DNA from 2 places in the Pseudomonas sp. 05N36 genome. Region 2 is predicted to be linked to the other one. Evidence: predicted binding sites of a transcription regulator. Region 2 holds the regulator's gene; the other holds the start of a gene.
What was found. Region 2 encodes FliA, which starts transcription of late flagellar genes. Its sites were predicted from a motif close to CTAAAGTTTNNNNNNNNNNNGCCGNTAA; they were not measured.
Positions count from the first base shown of each region.

Region 1: the regulator FliA is predicted to act here: its motif matches at 1,593-1,620, upstream of AC1DIH_RS24845 (flagellar protein MotY).

Region 1 covers NZ_JBFTNH010000024.1:97,643-101,055, forward strand. The annotation lists gene rnt (ribonuclease T) at 1-484, opposite strand, end outside; gene pyrC (dihydroorotase) at 481-1,527, opposite strand; gene AC1DIH_RS24845 (flagellar protein MotY) at 1,684-2,592, shown strand; gene AC1DIH_RS24850 (argininosuccinate synthase) at 2,722-3,413, shown strand, end outside.
Region 2 covers NZ_JBFTNH010000002.1:125,266-128,678, reverse strand. The annotation lists gene flhF (flagellar biosynthesis protein FlhF) at 1-440, shown strand, start outside; gene fleN (flagellar synthesis regulator FleN) at 555-1,385, shown strand; gene fliA (RNA polymerase sigma factor FliA) at 1,382-2,122, shown strand; gene AC1DIH_RS03650 (chemotaxis response regulator CheY) at 2,289-2,660, shown strand; gene AC1DIH_RS03645 (protein phosphatase CheZ) at 2,692-3,413, shown strand, end outside.

The DNA of each region.
Region 1 (3,413 bases), on a different contig from region 2:
CGAAGCTGGAGAACGGGTGAAACGGATTGCGCTTCATGTCCAGGCGCGTAACGGCGGCATTGAGGAAGCCCAGGTCGAAGCTGCTGTTATGGCCGACCAGGATCGCCCGTTTGCAGCCGTTGGCTTTCAGCGCCTTGCGTATGCCACGGAAGATGTCGGTCAGTGCCGCTTCTTCACTCACGGCCATGCGCAGTGGGTGATCGAGCTTGATCCCGGTGAACTCCAGCGCCGCGGCTTCGATGTTGGCGCCTTCGAACGGTTCTACACGGAAGAAATAGGTGTGATCGGGGTACACAAAACCTTTTTCGTCCATGCTGATGGTCGTGGCGGCAATTTCCAGCAAGGCGTCAGTGGCACAGTTGAAACCACCGGTTTCAACGTCGACGACAACCGGCAAGTATCCACGGAACCTGGCTGCCATCGGGTGACGTGAACCACCTCCGCCTGAACTTTCCTGTTCGTCGTCGAAATGGTCTTCACTCACGCGTGTTCCTCCAGCAGGCGCCAGCGCAGTTTTTCACCGGCGCGCAGCGGGATGACAGTCAGCTCGCCGAACGGCAGGCTGGTTGGGGCGGTCCATTCTTCGCGGACCAGGGTAATGCGGTCGGTGTTCGCCGGCAGGCCGTAGAAGCGCGGGCCGTTGAGGCTGGCGAAGGCTTCGAGCTTGTCCAGCGCATTGCGCTGTTCAAAGGCTTCGGCGTACATCTCGATCGCGGCATAAGCGGTGTAGCAACCGGCACAGCCACACGCGGCTTCTTTGGCGTGTTGGGCGTGCGGGGCCGAGTCTGTGCCCAGGAAGAACTTCTCGCTGCCGCTGGTAGCGGCGTCAAGCAGGGCGACCTGATGGGTATTGCGCTTGAGAATCGGCAGGCAATAGAAGTGCGGACGAATCCCGCCCACCAGCATGTGGTTGCGGTTATACAGCAGGTGGTGAGCGGTGATGGTTGCGCCAACGTTGGCCGAAGCCTCGTTGACGAACTGCACGGCATCGCGGGTGGTGATGTGTTCGAACACCACTTTGAGCGTTGGGAAGCGCTCCACGACCCGACGCATGTGCTCGTCGATGAAGATTTTTTCGCGGTCGAAGACATCGACGTCGCCGCGGGTGATTTCACCGTGAATCAGCAAGGGCATCCCGACCTCGGCCATGGCCTCGATCGCAGGGAAGATCTTGTCGATGCTGGTAACACCGGAATCCGAGTTGGTGGTCGCGCCAGCCGGATACAGCTTGGCGGCGTGAACGAAACCGCTGGCCTTGGCCTCGCGAATTTCATCGGGTGTAGTCCGGTCGGTCAGGTAAAGCACCATCAACGGTTCGAAACGGCTGCCGGCCGGGCGCGCAGCGAGAATGCGCTGGCGATAGGCGTCGGCTTCAGCGGCGTTACGCACCGGTGGTACCAGGTTAGGCATGATGATGGCGCGACCAAAGGTGCGCGCGACATCCGCGACAGTATTGGGCAACACAGCACCATCGCGAAGATGAATATGCCAGTCGTCGGGACGCAGCAGGGTCAGGCGGTCGGACATTGGGGATTCCAGGCGGGTCAAACTCAAGGGAATGCTACCGGAAAAGACTCATCCAGGCACTCGCTATCAAGTTTTGCAGCAAGCAACCGATATGACAAAGGTATGCCGTAATCATGTGTATCGGTCTTTTTGTTGTAGAAGCCAGTGGAGCCTCCCGTGCGCCAGCGTTATTTAGCCTTGCTCAGCGTGTTTGCCAGCCTTCCTGCCATGGCGCTCACTTTCCAGACGCGTCTGGAGAGCATCGAGTGGACGGTCGAAGGCGACAAGTTCGAATGTCGCCTGAGCCAGCCGATTGCCGATTTCGGCTCGGGCGAGTTCGTGCGGCGCGCAGGCGAACAGGCCACCTTTCGTCTGAAGGCCTACAACCCGATGATCGCCGGCGGTTCGGCGACGTTGCTGGCCGCCGCTGCGCCTTGGCAGCCGGGGCGCGGCGATATCAATCTGGGGTCGGTCAAGGTTGGCAGCGGTGATGTGCTGTTCAACAGCTCGCAACTCCAGGCTGGACGCCTTATCGGCGGTTTGATGGACGGTCGCAGTCCGCTGATTCGTCATTATTCGCGCGATGGCGGAGTGTCGGAAGTCCGTTTGTTGCCGGTCAGTTTCAGCAAGGCCTACGCCGATTATCAGGCGTGTGTCGCCAAGTTGCTGCCGATGAATTACGAGCAGGTGAAGCAGGCTGTGGTTGGTTTTCCGGGCGGTGGTATCGATCTGGACGCGCAGGCCAAGGCCAAGCTGCAGGTCATGCTGAACTTCATGAAGGCCGACCCGACGGTCAATCACATCGAACTCGACGGTCATTCCGATAACAGTGGCAATCGCCTGACCAACCGTGACCTGTCCCGGCGCAGAGCGCTGGCGGTAATGGACTTCTTCAAGGCCAATGGCATTCAGGAGTCGCAAATCACGATGCGTTTTCACGGCGAGCGTTATCCGTTGGCCCCCAACACCAACACCGCCAATCGGGCGAAGAATCGCCGGGTCAACGTTCACCTTGAGCGCGTTGCACCCACCGATAAACCGGCGCCGCAAGTCAGCTCGGCAAGCAGTGCCGCAACGACCTCCTGAACCGGCTGAAATCGTCGCCCGCTCGACATAATCTGTCGCTTCGTCATCATAAGCTGTCGCGCCTCTGTAATTTATCCTCTCGCAGCGGTAGACTTCTCGGCTTTCCGTAGAACCCCGTGGAGTGATGGCATGGCGGACGTAAACAAGGTCGTTCTGGCGTATTCCGGCGGCCTGGACACTTCGGTGATCCTCAAGTGGCTGCAGGATACTTATAACTGTGAAGTGGTGACCTTTACCGCTGACCTGGGTCAGGGTGAAGAGGTCGAGCCGGCCCGTGCCAAGGCACAAGCCATGGGCGTAAAAGAAATCTACATCGACGATCTGCGCGAAGAATTCGTGCGTGATTTCGTTTTCCCGATGTTCCGCGCCAACACCGTTTACGAAGGCGAGTACCTGCTGGGTACTTCCATCGCTCGTCCGTTGATCGCCAAACGCCTGATCGAAATCGCCAACGAAACCGGCGCAGATGCCATTTCCCACGGCGCGACCGGCAAGGGCAACGACCAGGTTCGTTTTGAACTGGGCGCCTATGCACTCAAGCCAGGCGTGAAAGTAATTGCCCCTTGGCGTGAGTGGGACCTGCTGTCGCGCGAGAAGCTGATGGATTATGCGGCGAAGCACGCGATCCCGATCGAGCGTCACGGCAAGAAAAAATCCCCGTACTCGATGGACGCCAACCTGCTGCACATCTCCTATGAAGGCGGCGTGCTGGAAGACACCTGGACCGAGCACGAAGAAGACATGTGGCGCTGGACTGTCTCCCCGGAGAACGCTCCTGACAAGCCGCAGTACCTGGAGCTGACCTACCGCAACGGCGACAT
Region 2 (3,413 bases):
CACTGTTGCGCAAGCGTGTGGTGTTGATCGATACGGCAGGTCTGCAGGCCAGTGATCCGGCGTTGCGCATGCAGCTGGAAAGCCTGGCCGGTCGCGGGATCAAGTCGAAGAATTATCTGGTGCTGGCCACTACCAGCCAGAAACAGGTGCTGACTGCCGCTTATCACAGTTACAAGCGGTGCGGGCTGGCAGGCTGCATTCTGACTAAACTGGATGAAACAGCGAGTCTGGGCGAGGTGTTGAGCCTGGCAATCAGCCACGAATTACCTGTCGCTTATCTGACCGACGGGCCACGGATCCCGGATGATCTACATTTACCGCGCCGGCATCAGTTGGTCAGTCGCGCCGTAAGCGTGCAGATGCAGGAAGAACCCAGCGAAGAAGCCATGGCTGATATGTTCGCTGACCTCTACCACAGCCCGGCCAAGCGTGTCGGCTGAGGTAATAATGAATAGATTTGTATCTACATCGATGGCCTGCCATGCATTGTTCACACGTGAGCGCGCAGCCAGTCATGTAGTCCGCGTCTAAGCAAGACAAGGTAAAGAACGAACATGGGCAGCATGCATCCCGTACAGGTGATCGCAGTGACCGGCGGCAAAGGTGGCGTCGGGAAGACTAATGTGTCAGTGAACTTGTCCCTGGCTCTTGCTGAGCTCGGCCGGCGCGTCATGCTGCTGGATGCCGACCTGGGGCTGGCGAACGTCGACGTCCTGCTGGGGCTCACGCCCAAGCGTACGCTGGCCGACGTCATCGAAGGCCGCTGTGAACTGCGCGATGTATTACTTCAGGGGCCGGGCGGAATTCGCATTGTTCCAGCAGCGTCCGGTACCCAGAGCATGGTTCATCTGAGCCCGGCCCAGCATGCTGGCCTGATTCAGGCATTCAGCGACATTGGCGATAACCTCGACGTCTTGGTGATCGACACGGCGGCGGGCATTGGTGAGTCGGTCGTCAGCTTTGTTCGCGCCGCCCAGGAAGTATTGCTGGTGGTGTGCGACGAGCCGACCTCGATCACTGACGCCTACGCGCTGATCAAGCTGCTCAACCGCGATTACGGCATGAACCGCTTCCGCGTGCTGGCCAACATGGCGCAAAGCCCGCAGGAAGGGCGAAATCTGTTCGCCAAGTTGACCAAGGTCACGGATCGCTTCCTCGACGTCGCCTTACAATACGTCGGTGCGGTGCCTTACGACGAATGTGTGCGCAAGGCGGTGCAGAAGCAGCGCGCCGTGTATGAAGCGTTTCCTCGCTCCAAATGTGCACTGGCGTTCAAGGCCATCGCGCAGAAAGTCGATACCTGGCCGTTGCCTGCCAACCCGCGTGGGCACCTGGAGTTTTTCGTCGAGCGTCTGGTGCAGCAAACTGCGGGTCCGGTTCTATGACAGCCAGCGGTTACAACCTGTACAAGAAGTCGGCGCGTGACGCGCAGTACGAACTGATCGAGCGTTACGCGCCACTGGTAAAACGTATTGCCTATCACCTGTTGGCGCGCTTGCCGGCCAGCGTTCAGGTCGAGGACCTGATCCAGGCAGGCATGATCGGTTTGCTTGAAGTGTCGACCAAGTACGACGCGAGCAAAGGTGCGAGTTTCGAGACGTACGCGGGGATCCGCATCCGTGGTGCGATGCTCGATGAAGTCCGCAAGGGGGACTGGGCACCACGCTCGGTCCACCGCAATACCCGGATGGTGAGTGACGCGATTCGCTCAATTGAAGCTAAAACCGGACGTGACGCTAAAGATCACGAGGTTGCGGCCGAACTCCAATTGAGTCTCGACGATTATTACGGGATTTTGAATGACACCTTGGGCAGTCGCCTGTTCAGCTTCGACGATCTTTTGCAGGACGGCGAGCACGAAGGGCTGCACGAGGATGGCGCGAGTGCTCATCTCGAACCGTCGCGCGACCTGGAAGATGAACGCTTCCAGGCTGCACTGGCGGACGCGATTGCCAATTTGCCGGAGCGTGAGCGACTGGTGTTGGCGCTGTACTACGACGAAGAGCTGAATCTCAAGGAAATCGGTGAGGTCCTTGGGGTCAGTGAATCCCGGGTCAGCCAGTTACACAGCCAGTGCGCAGCCCGTTTGCGGGGGCGTTTGGGGGAGTGGCGAGCGCGCTGACAGCAGTGTGGGGACACTGCGAACGAAACAGGCAGGGCGTAACGCTGTGCCGGTCTTCATCCGTTGTGCTCCAGACAGTCGTCGAGTGCTCTGCCTGATTGATTGAATGGCGTGTTCAGGTGCTGAACGCGTTTAAGACTGCTTGGAGGTCGAATTGGACAAGAACATGAAAATCCTCATCGTTGATGACTTCTCAACGATGCGGCGGATCATCAAGAACCTGTTGCGTGACCTTGGGTTCACCAACACGGTCGAGGCGGACGACGGTACTACCGCCATTCCCGTTCTCAACAGCGGGAGCATCGACTTTCTGGTAACGGACTGGAACATGCCTGGCATGACCGGTATCGACTTGCTGCGCCATGTGCGCGCCGATGAAAAGCTCAAGCACCTGCCGGTGCTGATGGTCACTGCCGAAGCCAAGCGCGAGCAGATCATCGAAGCCGCTCAAGCCGGTGTAAACGGCTATGTGGTCAAACCCTTCACGGCCCAGGCGTTGAAAGAGAAGATCGAAAAAATATTCGAACGCATCGGTTGATGTGCTGAGCCACTGCGCCACGGGGGGAGCTATGGAGCAAAGAGAATCTTCACAGGGCGATTTCGAGTCGACCCTGAAAAAACACGCTCACGAACTGGTCGAAAGCCTTGAAAAGGGCAGGTTCGGTGACGCTGTGCAACTGATCCATGAGCTCAATCAGACCCGTGACCGCGGCCTGTACCAGGAGGTGGGCAAGCTCACTCGCGAGCTGCATAGCGCGATCGTCAATTTTCAGATTGACCCGCACATGCCGCAAGCCGAGGAAGTCTCACAGATCACGGATGCCACTGAGCGCCTGTCCTATGTGGTCAAGCTGACCGAAGCAGCCGCGAACCGGACCATGGATCTGGTCGAGAACAGTACTCCGCTGGTCAATGGCCTGAGCACTGACGCCCAGGCCTTGAGCGCCGACTGGGGGCGTTTCATGCGCCGCGAAGTCGGTGCCGAAGAGTTCCGCGAACTGGCCCGGCGTGTCGACGGTTTCCTGACGCGTAGCGTCGAGGAGAGCCAGGTCGTCTCGGGCAACCTCAACGATATTCTGCTGGCTCAGGATTACCAGGACCTGACCGGTCAGGTGATCAAGCGCGTGACTCAACTGGTCACCGAAGTCGAAAGCAACCTGCTCAAGCTCGTGCTCATGGCCAGTCAGGTAGACCGCTTTGCGGGCATCGAACATGACCATGAAGCGATGCTGGCTGAAAAAGATCCGCAAAAACATCTCTCTCAGGGTGAAGGTCCGCAGATTCATGCCGA